One region of the Streptomyces sp. NPDC047002 genome, then DNA from elsewhere that is predicted to be linked to it. Evidence: predicted binding sites of a transcription regulator. Region 1 holds the regulator's gene; each other region holds the start of a gene.

Region 1 (5,486 bases):
CACCCGGCCGTCGCCCGCGCACTCCGGGCACGGCGTCGGCACCACCGTGCCGAAGCCCTGGCACTGGGGGCACGGGCGCGAGGTCATGACCTGGCCGAGGAACGACCGCGTCACCTGCGAGACCTCGCCGCGGCCGCGGCACATGTCGCAGGTCTGGGCCGAGGTGCCGGGCGCGGCGCCCTCGCCGTTGCAGGTGGAGCAGACGACGGCCGTGTCGACCTGGATGTCCTTGGTGGTGCCGAAGGCCGCCTCGCTGAGCTCGACCTCCAGCCGGATCATGGCGTCCTGGCCGCGGCGGGTGCGCGAGCGCGGGCCGCGCTGGGACGCCGTGCCGAAGAACGCGTCCATGATGTCGGAGAAGTTGCCGAAGCCGCCGGCGCCGAAGCCGCCGGCCCCGCCGCCGTTGCTGGACAGCGGGTCCCCGCCGAGGTCGTAGACCTGCTTCTTCTGCGGGTCGGAGAGCACCTCGTACGCGGCGTTGATCTCCTTGAAGCGCTCCTGCGTCTTCGGGTCCGGGTTGACGTCAGGGTGCAGCTCGCGTGCGAGCCGCCTGAACGCCTTCTTGATCTCGTCCTGGGACGCGTCGCGGCGCACGCCGAGAACGGCGTAGTAGTCCGTGGCCACTTACGACTCCGCCAGGATCTGTCCGACGTAACGTGCCACTGCGCGTACCGCTCCCATCGTTCCGGGGTAGTCCATGCGGGTCGGTCCGACCACGCCGAGTTTGGCGACTGCCTCGTCGCCCGAACCGTAGCCGACGGCTACGACAGATGTGGAAGTGAGGCCCTCGTGGGCGTTCTCGTGCCCGATGCGGACCGTCATGCCCGGCTGCCCCGCCTCGCCGAGCAGCTTGAGGAGCACCACATGCTCTTCCAGGGCTTCGAGCACGGGCCTGATCATCATCGGGAAGTCGTGCCCGAAGCGGGTGAGGTTGGCGGTGCCGCCGATGAGCAGCCGCTCCTCGGTCTCCTCGACCAGGTTCTCCAGCAGGGTCGCGAGGACGGTGGAGACCGTGGGTCTGTCCTCCACGTCGAAGGACTCGGGCAGGTCCTGCACCAGGCGCGGCACGTCGGCGAAGCGGCGGCCCACCACCCGGCTGTTGAGCCGGGCCCGCAGGTCCGCGAGGGCGATCTCGCCGAACGGTGCCGGGCAGTCGATCATCCGCTGCTCGACCCGTCCGGTGTCGGTGATCAGCACGAGCATCAGCCGGGCGGGCGCAAGCGAGAGCAGTTCGACGTGGCGCACCGTGGACCGCGTCAGCGACGGGTACTGCACGACGGCGACCTGCCGGGTCAGCTGGGCGAGCAGCCGGACCGTGCGGCCGACGACGTCGTCGAGGTCGACGGCGCCCTCCAGGAAGTTCTGGATGGCCCTGCGCTCGGGCGAGGAGAGCGGTTTGACGCCCGCCAGCTTGTCCACGAACAGCCGGTATCCCTTGTCGGTGGGGATACGGCCCGCGCTCGTGTGCGGCTGGGCGATGTAGCCCTCCTCTTCGAGTACGGCCATGTCGTTGCGGATCGTCGCGGGCGACACGCCGAGCCCGTGGCGCTCCGTGAGCGCCTTGGAGCCGACGGGCTCCTCCGTGCCGACGTAGTCCTGGACGATGGCGCGCAGCACTTCGAGTCTGCGTTCGCTGAGCACGGCGCACACCTCCAGCGGTCGTCGTTCGTCGTCCCTCGTCGCGCTCTGCGACCCCGTTTGGCACTCGCTCCGCCCGAGTGCCAGCTCCTTCCGAGCCAGTGTACGGCCGGTGGGGGCGCGCCTAGCAAGGCAGTGTTCCACGTGATCGCGCCGCCGGGGCGTGAGAGGTTGCGGGTACGGGCCGGGCCCGCGCGCGGGTACCCGGGCGAAGGCGGGGAAACGGGACAGCGGGACGGGCGGCGGAACAGGAATCCGGCGGGGACAGCAGAACCGCACGTACCGGAAGAGACAGAGTCGCCAAGAGGCCAAGAGGCAAGAGACAGCAGAGACGGAAGAGAGCGGAGGGCGGCGGATGGCCGGGGAGCCGGGGGCGCCGGGCCCGGACGGCTGGCAGCGGCTCGCGCCCGGTGTGCACCGGTGCAGGCTGCCCGGCTGGGACTGCACGGTGGGGCTGGTCGCGGGCGCCGGCGGCGCGCTGCTCGTGGACGCGGGCGGCACCCCGCGCCAGGGCGCGGCGGTGCGGGACGCGGCGCTGCGGCTCACCGGCGGCGCACCCGTGCGGCATCTCGCCCTCACCCACCCGCACTTCGACCATGTGCTGGGCGCGGGCGCGTTCCCCGGTGCCGAGGTGGTGGGGGCCGCGGGCCTCGCCGAGGCGCTGGGCGGGTCGGCGGGCAGGGCCGCGCTGTACGCGGACGCCGTGCGCCACGGCGCGCCCGCGGCCGGGGCGCGGGCCGCGGTGGACGGCCTCGGCCCCGGCGCGCCGCGGGTGCGCGAGGTCGGGGCCGAGCCGTACGGGCTCGACCTCGGCGGCGTGCGGGTGCTGCTGGTCGACGCGGGCCCCGGCCACACCGCCTGCGACCTGGCCGTGCTGGTGCGCCCCGCGGCCGGTCCCGCCGTGCTGTTCTGCGGCGACCTGGTGGAGGAGTCGGGGCCGCCGCAGGCGGGGCCCGACGCGGTGGCGCACCGCTGGCCCGCCGCGCTCGACGGCCTGCTGCGCCTGGCCGGCGAGGACGCGCTGTACGTGCCGGGGCACGGCGCGGTGGTGGACGCCGCGTTCGTCCGCGCCCAGCGCGACGCGCTGGCGCGGGGCGGGGTGTGACGCCGCCCCTCCTGAACGGGCGCGGGGCAGCGCCGGGTGGCGGGGCCGGGACATCGGGCGGCGATCGGCATAGGGTCGGGGCCGTGCGGAGTTACAGCCCTGATCTGACGCCCCCGTGGAAGCGCTCCACGCCCGTGCCCGAGGTTCCCGCGGAGCCCGACCTGGTCGTGGAGGAGGTGTCGAGCGGGTTCTGCGGCGCGGTGATCCGCTGCGAGAAGACCGCGCAGGGCCCCACGGTCACCCTGGAGGACCGCTTCGGCAAGCACCGGGTCTTCCCCATGGAGCCCGCGGCCTTCCTGCTGGAGGGCAGGCCGGTGACGCTGGTGCGCCCGGCGGCGGGCGCGGACCGCAAAGCGCCCGCCCGTACGGCCTCCGGCTCACTCGCCGTGCCCGGCGCGCGGGCCAGGGTGGCGCGCGCCGGCCGCATCTACGTCGAGGGGCGGCACGACGCCGAGCTGGTCGAGCGGGTGTGGGGCGACGACCTGCGGGTGGAGGGCGTCGTCGTGGAGTACCTCGGCGGCGTGGACGACCTGCCCGCGATCGTCGCGGACTTCGCGCCGGGGCCCGACGCGCGCCTCGGCGTGCTCGTCGACCACCTGGTGCCGGGCAGCAAGGAGTCCCGCATCGCCGCCGAGGCGTCGGGCGAAAGCGTGCTCGTGGTGGGCCACCCGTACATCGACGTGTGGGAGGCGGTGAAGCCGTCCTCCGTGGGCATCGGGGCGTGGCCGCGGGTGCCGCGCGGCCAGGACTGGAAGACGGGCGTGTGCCGTGCGCTCGGCTGGCCTGAGAACACCGGGGCCGCCTGGCAGCGCATCCTCGCCTCGGTCCGCTCCTACCGCGATCTGGAGCCCGAACTCCTCGGCCGGGTCGAGGAGTTGATCGACTTTGTGACGATCGGCGGGCCCGCGGGCCCCTGAGCGCACGCGGCCGCCTGCGCGGTCAGTCCACCAGGTCCCTGACGACCGCGTCGGCGAGCAGGCGCCCGCGCAGGGTGAGGACCGCGCGGCCCGCGGCGTAGGGGCCGGCGGCGAGCAGCCCCTCCCGCAGGTGCCGCTCGGCGGCGCGGCGGCCCTCCGGGCGCAGCAGGGCGAGCGGTGCGCCCTCGCGCAGCCGCAGCTCCAGCATGATCCGCTCGACCCTGCGGTCCTCCGCTTCCAGCAGCTCGCGTCCCGCGCCCGGTGAGCGGCCCTGCGCGAGCGCCGCCGCGTACGCGCCGGGGTGCTTCACGTTCCACCAGCGCACGCCCCCGACGTGGCTGTGCGCGCCGGGGCCCGCGCCCCACCAGTCGGCGCCGCGCCAGTACAGCTCGTTGTGCAGGCAGCGCGCGGCGTGAGAGGTGGCCCAGTTGGAGACCTCGTACCAGCCGAAGCCCGCGGCGGACAGCGCCTCGTCCGCGATCAGGTAGCGGTCGGCGTGCTCGTCGTCGTCGGTCATCGGGACCTCGCCGCGGCGGATGCGCGCGGCCAGCCTGGTGCCCTCCTCCACGATCAGCGCGTACGCGGAGACGTGGTCGGGTCCCGCGCCGATCGCCGCGTCGAGCGAGGCGCGCCAGTCGTCGTCGCTCTCCCCCGGCGTGCCGTAGATCAGGTCGAGGTTGACGTGCTCGAACCCGGCGGCGCGCGCCTCGGCGACGCACGCCTCGGGGCGGCCGGGCGTGTGGGTGCGGTCGAGGACGCGCAGCACGTCCTGGCGCGCGCTCTGCATGCCGAACGAGACGCGGTTGAAGCCGCCCTCCCGCAGCGCCGCCAGACAGGCCGGGTCGACGGAGTCCGGGTTGGCCTCCGTGGTGACCTCCGCGTCGTCGGCGAGCCCGAACTCGTCGCGTACGGCGTCGAGCATCCGCACCAGGTCGGCCGGGTCGAGCAGGGTCGGCGTCCCGCCGCCGACGAACACCGTGCGCACCTGGCGCGGGTCGTCGCCCAGCACCTTGCGCGCCAGGCGTACCTCGTCGGCCAGGATGCCCGCGTAGTTGTCCCGGGAGGCGAGCACGCCGCCGGAGCCGCGCAGCTCGGTCGCGGTGTACGTGTTGAAGTCGCAGTAGCCGCAGCGCGAGGCGCAGTACGGAACGTGCAGGTAGAACCCGAGCGGCCGGTCGCCCGCGCCGTCGAGCGCGGACGCGGGCAGCTCACCGGTCTCGGGCACGGGGTCGCCGTCTGGCAGTGCGGAGGGCATGCGCCCATTGTCCCGCACCCGGGAGGGCTCCCCCGCCGCCTCACTCGGCCTGGAAGGCCAGGAGGGCCAGGTCGTCGTCCGGAGGCGCGGTGTCGAAGCCGTGGACCAGGCGGCGGATGTGCTCGGCGACACCCTCGGCGGGCAGCCCCGCGCAGGCGGCGAGGGCGTGGGCGAGGCCGTCGGAGTCGTCGAGCATCCGGCCGCCCGAGCGGCGCTCCGTCACCCCGTCCGTCACACAGAGCAGGGTGTCACCGGGCGCCAGGTCGAAGGTCTGGCTCTCGTACGGGGTGTTCTCCGCGATCCCCAGCAGCAGCTGTGGCTCCGCCGCGGGCCGCACGGTCCCGTCTGGCCGCAGCAGCAGCGGCAGCGGGTGGCCCGCGCTGGCCACCGTGCAGCGGGCGCCGCCGCCCGGCAGCGGCACGAGCTCCCCGTACAACAGGGAGAGGAAGCGCGGGTGGTAGCCCTCGGCCGCGGGCAGTTCCACGGGCGCCCCCGCCGGGGGCAGGCCGGCGGCGACCGCCTCGCCCGCCGCCATGGTCTCCGCCGCGCTCGCCGCCGCCATCGCGGACGC
Region 2 (5,486 bases), on a different contig from region 1:
AGCTGCGGGTCTTCTGGTCGATCGGGCTGCGCATGGTCATGCCCGGCTTCGTGACCGTCTTCCTCTTCCAGTTCACGGCGATCTGGAACAACTTCTTCCTCCCCCTCGTGATGCTGTCCGACAAGAGGCTCTATCCGCTGAGCCTCGGCCTGTACAACTGGCACAGCAACGCCAACGCGACGCCCGACTTCTATCCGATGGTCGTCTCGGGCTCGCTGCTCGCCGTCCTCCCCCTGATCGTCGCCTTCGTCACCCTGCAACGGCACTGGAAGGCCGGTCTGACCGCGGGCAGCGTCAAGTAGCCCGCCGGCCCCCGGCCCCGCACCCCCATCGAGGAGTACGAGACCCACCATGCACGACGCCACTGACAACCGCCCCGCCGCGCTGCTCGCGATGGCACCTGGCGTCGCCGGCCGGCTGTTCACGGCCGCGCAGCAGAAACGGCTCACCGGGCTCGTCCGCACCGATCCCGCCCTGGTCGCCGACGACTTCACGGCGCCCAGGCCGGCGCTCGCCGCCGCGCTCGCCGAGGCCGAGATCCTGCTGACGTGCTGGGGCGTGCCGCCGCTGACCGGGTCCGTGCTCGCGGCCGCGCCCCGGCTGCGCGCGGTGGTGCACGCGGCGGGCACGGTGAAGCACTTCGTCACCGGCGCCTGCTGGGAGCGCGGCATCGCGGTCAGCTCGGCCGCCGCCGCCAACGCGCTGCCGGTCGCCGAGTACACGCTCGCGGCGATCCTCTTCTCCGGCAAGGGCGTCCTCGGCGCGGCCCGCGGCTACCGCGCGCTGCGCGCGCCGCACGACTGGCACGGCGAGCTGATCGACGCGGGCAACTACGGCCGCACGGTCGGCATCGTCGGCGCGTCCAGGATCGGGCGGCGGGTCATCGAGCTGCTGCGCCCGTTCGACCTGCGGGTCCTGCTGTACGACCCGTACGTGGACGCGGCGGGGGCCGCGGCGCTCGGCGCCGAGTCGGCGGGCCTCGACGAGCTGTGCGCGCGCAGCTCGGTGGTGTCCGTGCACGCGCCCCAGCTCCCGGCGACCCGGCATCTGATCGGGGCGCCGCAGCTCGCCGCGATGGCGGACGGGTCGACGCTGGTCAACACCGCGCGCGGCTCGCTGATCGACGAGGACGCGCTCCTGCCCGAGCTGGTCTCTGGCCGCCTGCACGCGGTGCTCGACGTGACGGACCCGGAGCTCCCGCCGCCCGACTCACCGCTGTACGACCTGCCGAACGTCCTGCTCACCCCCCATGTCGCGGGCTCGCTCGGCAACGAGACCCACCGCATGGCCGAGCACGCGCTCGACGAGGTGGAGCGCTTCGTGAGGGGCGAGCCCTTCGCCGAGCCCGTGCTGCCCGGCGCGCTCGACCGGTCGGCGTAGGGTCGCGCGCCCGCGCGGGGCGTCCCTGATTCCCCGTGCCTCCTCCCGTACCACGGGAACGGGCGGGGCCCGGCACCGTCCGCAGTGCGGAGGGTGCCGGGCCCCGCCCGGCGTGTGCCGCGGCGCGGTGCGCCGTGCGCGGTGTCAGTGCGCGTGCCCGTGGCCCGCGGCCGCCGGCTCCTCCTCCTCGGCCGGCTTCTCGACGACCAGGGTCTCGGTCGTCAGGAGCAGCGAGGCGATGGAGGCGGCGTTCTCCAGGGCGGAGCGCGTCACCTTGACCGGGTCGATGACGCCGGCCTTGACCAGGTCGACGTACTCGCCGGTGGCGGCGTTGAAGCCGTTGCCCTTGTCGAGCTCGGCCACCTTGGAGGTGATGACGTAGCCCTCAAGGCCCGCGTTCTCGGCGATCCAGCGCAGCGGCTCGACGACGGCGCGGCGGACGACGGCGACGCCGGTGGCCTCGTCGCCCTCCTTGCCGAGGCTGCCGTCGAGGACCTTGCCCGCGTGGACGAGCGCGGAGCCACCGCCGGAGACGATGCCCTCCTCGACCGCGGCGCGGGTCGCGGAGATCGCGTCCTCCAGGCGGTGCTTCTTCTCCTTGAGCTCCACCTCGGTGGCCGCGCCGACGCGGATCACGCAGACGCCGCCGGCCAGCTTCGCGAGGCGCTCCTGGAGCTTCTCGCGGTCCCAGTCGGAGTCGGTGGTCTCGATCTCGGCCTTGATCTGGTTGACGCGGCCCGTCACGTCGGCGCTGTTGCCGCCGCCGTCGACGATGGTCGTGTCGTCCTTGGTGACCGTGACGCGGCGGGCGGTGCCCAGCACGTCGAGGCCGGCCTGGTCGAGCTTGAGGCCGACCTCCTCGGCGATGACGGTCGCGCCCGTGAGGGTGGCGATGTCGCCGAGCATGGCCTTGCGGCGGTCGCCGAAGCCGGGGGCCTTGACGGCCACCGCGTTGAACGTGCCGCGGATCTTGTTGACGACGAGGGTCGAGAGGGCCTCGCCCTCGACGTCCTCGGCGATGATCAGCAGCGGCTTCGAGCCACCCGCCTGGATGACCTTCTCCAGCAGCGGCAGGAGGTCCTGGATGGAGGAGATCTTGCCCTGGTTGATCAGGATGTACGGGTCCTCGAGGACGGCCTCCATCCGCTCCTGGTCGGTGACCATGTACGGGGAGAGGTAGCCCTTGTCGAAGGCCATGCCCTCGGTGAAGTCCAGTTCGAGACCGAACGTGTTGGACTCCTCGACGGTGATGACACCGTCCTTGCCGACCTTGTCCATCGCCTCGGCGATGAGCTCGCCGACCTGCTGGTCCTGCGCGGAGAGCGCGGCCACGGCGGCGATGTCGGACTTGTCGTCGATGGGGCGCGCGGTGGCCAGGAGGTCCTGGGAGACCGCGGCGACGGCGGCGTCGATGCCGCGCTTGAGCGCGGCGGGGGAGGCGCCGGCCGCGACGTTGCGCAGGCCCTCGCGCACCAGCGCCTGGGCGAGCACCGTGGCGGTGGTGGTGCCGTCACCCGCGATGTCGTTGGTCTTGGTCGCCACCTCCTTCACGAGCTGCGCGCCGAGGTTCTCGTACGGGTCCTCGACCTCGACCTCGCGGGCGATGGTGACGCCGTCGTTGGTGATGGTGGGGGCACCGAACTTCTTGTCGATGACGACGTTGCGGCCCTTGGGGCCGATCGTCACCTTGACCGTGTCGGCCAGCTTGTTGACGCCGCGCTCGAGGGCGCGACGGGCGTCCTCGTCGAACTTCAGGATCTTCGCCATGGGAGCTTCTGTCCTCTCGAACGACCTGCGCCCCCGTCCGCCCGGCGTTCGCAGGGGGGCCAGGGGCGCAGATCAGAAAAGCAATACGGGTGGAGTTACTTCTCGATGATCGCGAGCACGTCGCGAGCCGAGAGGACGAGGTACTCCTCGCCGCTGTACTTCACCTCGGTGCCGCCGTACTTGCTGTACAGAACGACATCGCCGACCGAGACGTCGAGCGGCAGGCGCTCGCCGTTCTCGAAGCGGCCCGGGCCCACGGCAAGGACGACGCCCTCCTGGGGCTTCTCCTTCGCGGTGTCCGGGATGACCAGGCCAGAGGCCGTGGTCTGTTCGGCGTCGAGCGGCTGGACCACGATGCGGTCCTCAAGCGGCTTGATGGCAACCTTGGTGCTGGCGGTCGTCACGATCCGACCTCCCCCTTCGGAGATCTCACGGGGTTGACTGTCTGAGGGTGGCGACCAGGTGGATCCGTCGTCGCGGGTGCCGGACCTGCCCGTCGCGCGTTCTGGCACTCTCACTCGGGGAGTGCCAGAGCCGAGACTATGACCGCGGTTAGCACTCGGTCAAGCGGAGTGCCAGTCGACCTGGCGCGCGGCGCGACGGCCGGGGCGTACGGAGCGGGGCGGCGCGCCCCCGGGGCACGGTATGCCCGCGGGATCCGCCGCGGGCACACCCCGGGCGTGGCGGCGGCCCCGAACGTCCGTCCGGGGCCGCGTGGGCGGGTCGCGCGGCGCGGCGTGTGCCGCGGCCGCGGTCAGACGTAGTCCTCCAGGCGCGCCACGGCGTAGCCCTGGTCCGTGATGCGCTTCAGGAGGTTGCGGATGTTCTCCACCATCGTGGCCTTCCACTCGGAGGGCCCCTGGAAGTGGGTGAGGACGATGTCGCCCGGCTCGAAGTGCTGGGCCTCGTCGCGCCAGTCCATGTGGGTGGGGAACGCCTCGGTCTCCCACAGCGGGAAGGCCTTGATGCCGCAGGACTTGGCGATCCGCAGCGTGTCGCCGTTGTAGTTGCCGTACGGCGGCCTGAACAGCGTCGGCCGCCTGCCGTACTCCTTCGCGAGCTTGTCCTGCTGGCCGCAGATCTCGTGCTCCTGCTGCGCATGGGTGAGGCCGGGGAGGTAGGGGTGGGTCAGGGTGTGGTTGCTGAGGGTGACGCCCGAGGCCTGCACCTTGGTGAAGTAGCCGTAGTCGTCCTTGATCAGGTAGTCGCTGAGGAAGGCGCTGTAGGGGACGTGCAGCTCGGACATCATCGAGATGAAGTCGGGCTCCTTCTCCGAGCCGTCGTCGATCGTGAGGAAGACGACCTTGTCCTTGGTCGGGACGCGGGTGAAGACGGGCGGCAGCCCCTGCTCGCCGCCCTCGGCCTCGAACCCCTTGCGGGTGGGGATCACCGGCTTCACCGCGGGCGGCGGCGGCGCGAGCAGCGGTGGGGTGGCGAGGCCCCACTTCTTCGCCGCCGCGAGGCGGGCCGCCGCGGTCGCCCGCACGCGCGCCGCGTACGAGGCGAGCGCGCCTGCCGCCTCTGCGGGCCGCGTCCCGGCCGCGGGCGCGCCGGGCACCGGCCGCACGGACGGCTTGGCGGCCGGGCGGAGTTCGGGGCTGCGGGACGGGGTCCCCGGGCGGTGGGGGCCGGGCGCGGAGGAGGCGCCGGATGCGGACGGGGCGCCCGATGCGGCGGACGGCGCCGGTGCGGAGGCGGAGGCCGGTGCGGAGGCGGAGGCCGGTGCGGAGGCGGAGGCCGGTGCGGAGGCGGAGGCGGGGGCCGGTGCGGAGGCCGCCGCCGCGTGCGGGCCGGACGGCGCGGCGGATCCGGTGGCGGACGCGCCCGCCGAGGGGCGCACGCCCGCCGGTGCGTACCCGGGTGCCGCGGCGTCCCCGCTCGGCGAGGCGGCGACGCCTGCGGCGCCCGCGATCCCGGGCGCGCCCGCCTTCCCCGCGTCGTTCGCGAGGTCGGCGCCCCCGGCGGAGCAGCCGGAGCCGAGCGCGGCGACGGAGGCGACCGAGGCGGCCAGCAGCGCGGAGGCGACGGCGCGTGCGGGCCGCCCCTGCGCCCGGCCGTCCCGCCCGGGTCTGCGTCTGCGGCGTCCGGCACGCGCGCCTCCGCCCGCTCCACGCGTCCGCTCTTTCATCATTTCTTCCGTTTGTCGTACTAGTCGCATGGCGCCGCATCCTGTCAGCGCCGCGGGCCCGCCCGGCGCAGACACCGCCGCCCGGCGCCCGCACTCCCCCGCCTGGCCGACAGCGCGGCGCACTGCCCGACAATGGGCCGGTGACCGAAGACCCGCCCCGCCTCGCGCCCCTGCTCACCCCGGAGGGCCAGGCCCTGCTCGCCGAGGTGCG
Region 3 (5,486 bases), on a different contig from region 1:
ACCGAGCCCCGAGACACCCGAGAGGCAGGCACCCGCCCATGAGCGTCAATGTCCGCATCCCCACCATCCTGCGCACCTACACCGGCGGCAAGGCCGAGGTCCCGGCCGAAGGCGCCACCCTCTCCGAGGTCCTGGCCTCGCTGGAGAAGGACCACCCCGGCATCGGCGGGCGCGTCCTGGACGACGAGGGCAAGCTGCGCCGCTTCGTCAACGTGTACGTGAACGACGACGACGTCCGCTTCGAGCAGGGCCTGCAGACGGCCACGCCGGACGGCGCCGGCGTGTCGATCATCCCCGCGGTCGCCGGCGGCTGCTGACCGCCCGCCCGGGTCCAACGGCCGCCCGCCCGGGTCCAACGGCCCGGCGCCGTGCGGCAGTCGTCGCGAAAGGCCCCCACCGCACCGGCGTGTGGGGGCCTTTCCGTATGGTTGAGCGCGGTACGATTCATGCGAGCACGGGTCCGCCCATCCGCGACGTGCCGGCCATACCCCACGCGCACAGGAACGCGACAACATCGGGTCAAAGTTTTGGTACTGATTGCGCAATAAGTGCGCTTTGCGCGGCCCGACTTGCCCAGGAACGCGAACGTACTTCCGGTTCGCGTCTTCAGCCATGCCCAGAATTCTCGTCGGATTGACCTGTTGCAGAGGGCAGTTGGGCAGATACATTCAGCCGCGGTCGACGCGTTCCGGCGCGAAGTGCGGTCCCTTGCAGGGGCCAGTAATAGGGGAGTTGGGCATGGCTCAGGGCACCGTCAAGTGGTTCAACGCGGAGAAGGGCTACGGCTTCATCGCGGTCGACGGTGGTGCGGATGTTTTCGTCCACTACAGCGCGATCCAGATGGACGGCTACCGCACCCTTGAAGAAGGTCAGCGAGTTGAGTTCGAGATCTCGCAGGGCCAGAAGGGTCCGCAGGCGGACATGGTCAAGCTCGCCGTCTGATCCCGGCGCGATCGGCCAGCAGCATACGCAAGCCTAACCGAGGGGCCCGCACCCGCAGACACCGGGGGTGCGGGCCCCTCGCGTGCGCCGTGCGCGGGGGCGCGCGGGCCCCCGCGCGCCTCGTGCACGGGGGCCCGTACCGCGGAGCGGCTTGCACTCGGGTGGGTCGAGTGCTAATCATTGGCGTTAGCACTCTACTGGTGAGAGTGACAACTTGGACCGGGTCAGTGAGGCCCGAGGCGCGAGTCCGGAAGGAACGGGCAGCGCACTGGCCGTCCGTCGCGGGCACGGGCGCGGTCCGGAGAAATCCACCCCAGTCCGGGAGGACCACTTCACATGGCCAAGATCATCGCGTTCGACGAGGAGGCACGGCGCGGCCTGGAGCGCGGGATGAACCAGCTCGCCGACGCCGTCAAGGTCACCCTTGGCCCCAAGGGTCGCAACGTCGTCCTTGAGAAGAAGTGGGGCGCGCCCACGATCACCAACGATGGTGTCTCCATCGCCAAGGAGATCGAGCTCGAGGACCCGTACGAGAAGATCGGCGCCGAGCTGGTCAAGGAAGTCGCCAAGAAGACGGACGACGTCGCGGGCGACGGCACGACCACCGCGACCGTTCTCGCCCAGGCCCTGGTCCGCGAGGGCCTGCGCAACGTGGCCGCGGGCGCGAACCCGATGGCCCTCAAGCGCGGCATCGAGAAGGCCGTCGAGGCCGTCTCCGGCGCCCTGCTGGAGCAGGCGAAGGACATCGAGACGAAGGAGCAGATCGCCTCCACCGCCTCCATCTCCGCCGCCGACCCGCAGATCGGCGAGCTCATCGCCGAGGCCATGGACAAGGTCGGCAAGGAAGGCGTCATCACCGTCGAGGAGTCGCAGACCTTCGGTCTCGAGCTCGAGCTCACCGAGGGCATGCGCTTCGACAAGGGCTACATCTCGGCGTACTTCGCCACCGACATGGAGCGTATGGAGGCGTCCCTCGACGACCCGTACATCCTGATCGTGAACTCCAAGGTCGGCAACGTGAAGGACCTCCTTCCGCTGCTGGAGAAGGTCATGCAGTCCGGCAAGCCGCTGCTGATCATCGCCGAGGACGTCGAGGGCGAGGCCCTGTCGACCCTGGTCGTCAACAAGATCCGCGGCACCTTCAAGTCCGTCGCCGTCAAGGCCCCGGGCTTCGGCGACCGCCGCAAGGCCATGCTCGGCGACATCGCCATCCTCACCGGTGGCACGGTCATCTCCGAGGAGGTCGGCCTCAAGCTGGAGAACGCGGGCCTCGACCTGCTGGGCCGCGCGCGCAAGGTCGTCATCACCAAGGACGAGACCACCATCGTGGACGGCGCGGGCGACAGCGACCAGGTCGCCGGCCGCGTGAACCAGATCCGCGCCGAGATCGAGAACAGCGACTCGGACTACGACCGCGAGAAGCTCCAGGAGCGCCTGGCGAAGCTGGCCGGCGGCGTGGCCGTCATCAAGGCCGGTGCCGCCACCGAGGTCGAGCTCAAGGAGCGCAAGCACCGCATCGAGGACGCGGTGCGCAACGCGAAGGCCGCCGTCGAGGAGGGCATCGTCGCCGGTGGCGGCGTGGCCCTGCTCCAGGCGTCCTCCGTCTTCGAGAAGCTGGAGCTGGACGGCGACGAGTCGACGGGCGCGCAGGCCGTCAAGCTCGCGCTTGAGGCCCCGCTGAAGCAGATCGCCGTCAACGGCGGCCTCGAAGGCGGCGTCGTGGTGGAGAAGGTGCGCAACCTCACCGTCGGCCACGGCCTCAACGCGGCCAGCGGCGAGTACGTCGACATGATCGCCGAGGGCATCATCGACCCGGCGAAGGTGACGCGCTCCGCGCTGCAGAACGCGGCCTCCATCGCGGCCCTGTTCCTCACCACCGAGGCCGTCATCGCCGACAAGCCGGAGAAGGCCGCCCCCGCGGGCGCGCCGGGCGGCATGCCGGGCGGTGACATGGACTTCTGATCCTCGCCACGAGGTTCGAAGTCCCGCACGGCTCGCACGAGGGCGGTATCCCCTACTCCCAGGGGGTGCCGCCCTCCGCGTTTCCCTCCGCGGTCTCCCGGGACCGCTGCCCGGGCGGGCGGCGCACGCCCCGGCCGAGATGTCGCCCGCGGCGAGCAGGTGGTCGGCGCCGCGCCGCAGCGCCTCCGCGACCAGCGCGCGCCCCATCACCCCCGGATAGGGGGCAAGCCCGGCGGGCTGCGGCACGCCCTGGAGCAGCGGGAGTCCTGGCAGCCCCGGTATGCCCGCGATCCGGCCCGCGGTGGTCTCGCCGAGGTGCAGGTCGTTGCAGAGCGCGAGGGCGAAGAGGAAGGCGCAGGGCGGCGGCCCAGATCGCGGCGCGGTGCAGGAGCTCCTGGTGTGCGGAGGGACAGCAGCGCATGCCCGGTGTCCTACCCACCCTTGGTGAACGTCCGGGCAGCCGCGTGGATGCCCCGGGCACCGGGTGGATGCCGGGACGTCCGCCAACCGTCCCCCAGCCGTACGGCACAGGACGGCGCGGGAGGCCGCGCCGCCGGGCACACTGGGCGCGGGCCGGCCGCGCCGCGGCGGGTGGGACCTGGTGGTGCGGGGCGGGTGAGAGCAGTGCGGTCAGCGGGCCGCGAGCGAGCGCCACACCGCACGGGGGAGGCGCGAGCGATGCGGGCGGCGTGGGTGGGGCGTGGGGGTGGGGCAGGGCGGCGGCTGCCGGTGCGCCAGGTCGTCGGGGTCGTGCCGGTCGTGGTGATCGGCTACTGGGTCTTCGCGCACCGCGCGCTGCTCGTGGCGGGAGCGGGACAGCTGCTGACCGCCGATGTCCGCTGGCTGCTCGCCGCATGCGGCGTCACCGCGCTCGGCTGGGTCGCGGTGTCGCTCGCGCGGCAGGGCACCGTGCTCGAACCGCTGCCCGCCGGGCGGCTGCTGGCCACGCAGTTCGCCGCCGGCGCCGCGAACCACCTGCTGCCCGCCGGGCTCGGCGCGGGCGCCGTCAACCTCCGCTTCCTCCAGAAGTGCGGCCTTCCGCTGGGGCGTTCGTCCGCGGCGCTCGCGCTCTACCTGCTCTGTGAGTCCGTCGGCCGCTGCGTGCTGCTGCTCGTGCTGCTCCTCGCCTTCCCCGGCGCGCTCGACCTGGGCGCGCTGCACCTGGGGCGGCTGCCGTCCGGGCTGCTGCTGCCCGCGGCGCTGGCCGCGGCGGGCGCCGTGGCCGTGTGCGCGGCGGTCCTCGCGCCGGCCCCTGCGCTGCGGCGCGCCCTGCGCGCGTACGCCGCGACGGCGTTCACCGACGTCAGGTCGCTGCACGCGCGGCCGTCGCGCGCGCTCGCCCTGTGGTGCGGCTCGCTCGGCTTCCCCGCGCTGCAGGCGGCGGGGCTCGTGACCGTGACCCTCGCGCTGCGGGTGCCCGTGCCGGTGGGGCACGTGGCGGTCGCCTATCTGGCGGCGAGCGTCGCCGCCGCCCTCGTCCCGACGCCCGGCGGCCTCGGCTCCGTCGACGCGGCACTCGCCGTGGCGCTGGTGGCCGCGGGCGCGCATGCGACCGTGGCGACCTCAGCGGTGCTCGGCTTCCGGATCATCACCGTGTGGCTGCCGCTGGTGCCCGCGGCGGTGACGCTGGGCGCGCTGGTGCGCAGGCGGGTGGTCTGAGGAGGGCAGCGCCGCGCCCTCCTCGTACCGTTGCGGGCGGCGCCCGGCGGGCCCGGTCAGCTGCTGGGGAGTGCGGCCTCGGGGGTGGCGGGGACCGGTTCACCGACGGCGCCCTGGGCGGCCGCGGGCGCCGTCTCGGGGTCGGCGTTCAGCTCGCGCAGCATCGTCTTGGTGAAGCCGAACCAGTACGTGGCAAGGAAGCCCGCCAGATAGCCGACGACAAGACCCACCGCGTACACGGACACCATCACGCCCATGCCCCTGTTGCCCGCGAGGAGCGGGAACAGGGCCCAGCCCGACGGGCCGATCGCGGTCGAGCCGACCGCGTCGCCCAGCTGGTTGAAGAGGCCGACGAAGCCGCCGCCGAACGCGCCGCCCACGCAGGCCGTCACGAACGGGCGGCCGAGCGGCAGCGAGACGCCGTAGATCAGCGGCTCGCCCACGCCGAGGAAGCCGGCGGGCAGCGCGGACCTGATGGTCCTGCGGACCGAGCCGTTGCGCGGGAGCCGCAGGTAGACCGCCATGGCCGCGCCGACCTGGCCCGCGCCGGCCATCGCCAGGATCGGCAGCAGGACCGTGTAGCCCTGCTGCTGGATCAGCGTGGTGTGGATCGGGATCAGGGCCTGGTGCAGGCCGAGCATCACCAGTGGCAGGAACAGGCCGCCCAGCACGAAGCCGGCCGCGGCGCCGCCGTTGGACAGCAGCCAGGTCGCGAAGGAGCCGATCGCGGAGGCCACCTCGCCCGCCGCGTACATCAGGCCGAAGAGGGTGACGAGCCCGGCGACCAGCACCGTGAGCGTCGGTGTCACCAGCACGTCCAGCGCCTCCGGCACCCACCTGCGGCACCACTTCTCCATGGTCACCGCGAGCAGCGCGGCGCCGAGCGCGCCGAGCACGCCGCCCTGGCCCGCGGCCAGCTTCTG

The links. Region 1 encodes HrcA, which represses chaperone genes, less so after heat shock. Its sites were predicted from a motif close to TTNGCACTCNGNNNNNCNGAGTGCNAA; they were not measured.
Region 2: a site for HrcA is predicted at 3,700-3,726, ahead of groES (co-chaperone GroES). Genes of this name have one in related genera too.
Region 3: a site for HrcA is predicted at 1,093-1,119, ahead of groL (chaperonin GroEL). Genes of this name have one in related genera too.

Annotation. Positions count from the first base shown of each region.
Region 1 covers NZ_JBEYWC010000003.1:191,647-197,132, forward strand. Annotated here, with positions in the region: gene dnaJ (molecular chaperone DnaJ) at 1-624, opposite strand, end outside; gene hrcA (heat-inducible transcriptional repressor HrcA) at 625-1,641, opposite strand; gene AB0910_RS05380 (MBL fold metallo-hydrolase) at 1,994-2,743, shown strand; gene AB0910_RS05385 (DUF3097 domain-containing protein) at 2,827-3,660, shown strand; gene hemW (radical SAM family heme chaperone HemW) at 3,683-4,915, opposite strand; gene AB0910_RS05395 (SpoIIE family protein phosphatase) at 4,956-5,486, opposite strand, start outside.
Region 2 covers NZ_JBEYWC010000016.1:116,126-121,611, forward strand. Annotated here, with positions in the region: gene AB0910_RS17280 (carbohydrate ABC transporter permease) at 1-302, shown strand, start outside; gene AB0910_RS17285 (hydroxyacid dehydrogenase) at 352-1,380, shown strand; gene groL (chaperonin GroEL) at 1,525-3,147, opposite strand; gene groES (co-chaperone GroES) at 3,243-3,551, opposite strand; partial or broken gene AB0910_RS17300 (polysaccharide deacetylase family protein) at 3,902-4,618, opposite strand; gene AB0910_RS17305 (class I SAM-dependent methyltransferase) at 5,416-5,486, shown strand, end outside.
Region 3 covers NZ_JBEYWC010000006.1:170,708-176,193, forward strand. Annotated here, with positions in the region: gene AB0910_RS08745 (ubiquitin-like small modifier protein 1) at 39-317, shown strand; gene AB0910_RS08750 (cold-shock protein) at 739-942, shown strand; gene groL (chaperonin GroEL) at 1,279-2,904, shown strand; gene AB0910_RS08760 (lysylphosphatidylglycerol synthase domain-containing protein) at 3,634-4,563, shown strand; gene AB0910_RS08765 (PTS transporter subunit EIIC) at 4,620-5,486, opposite strand, start outside.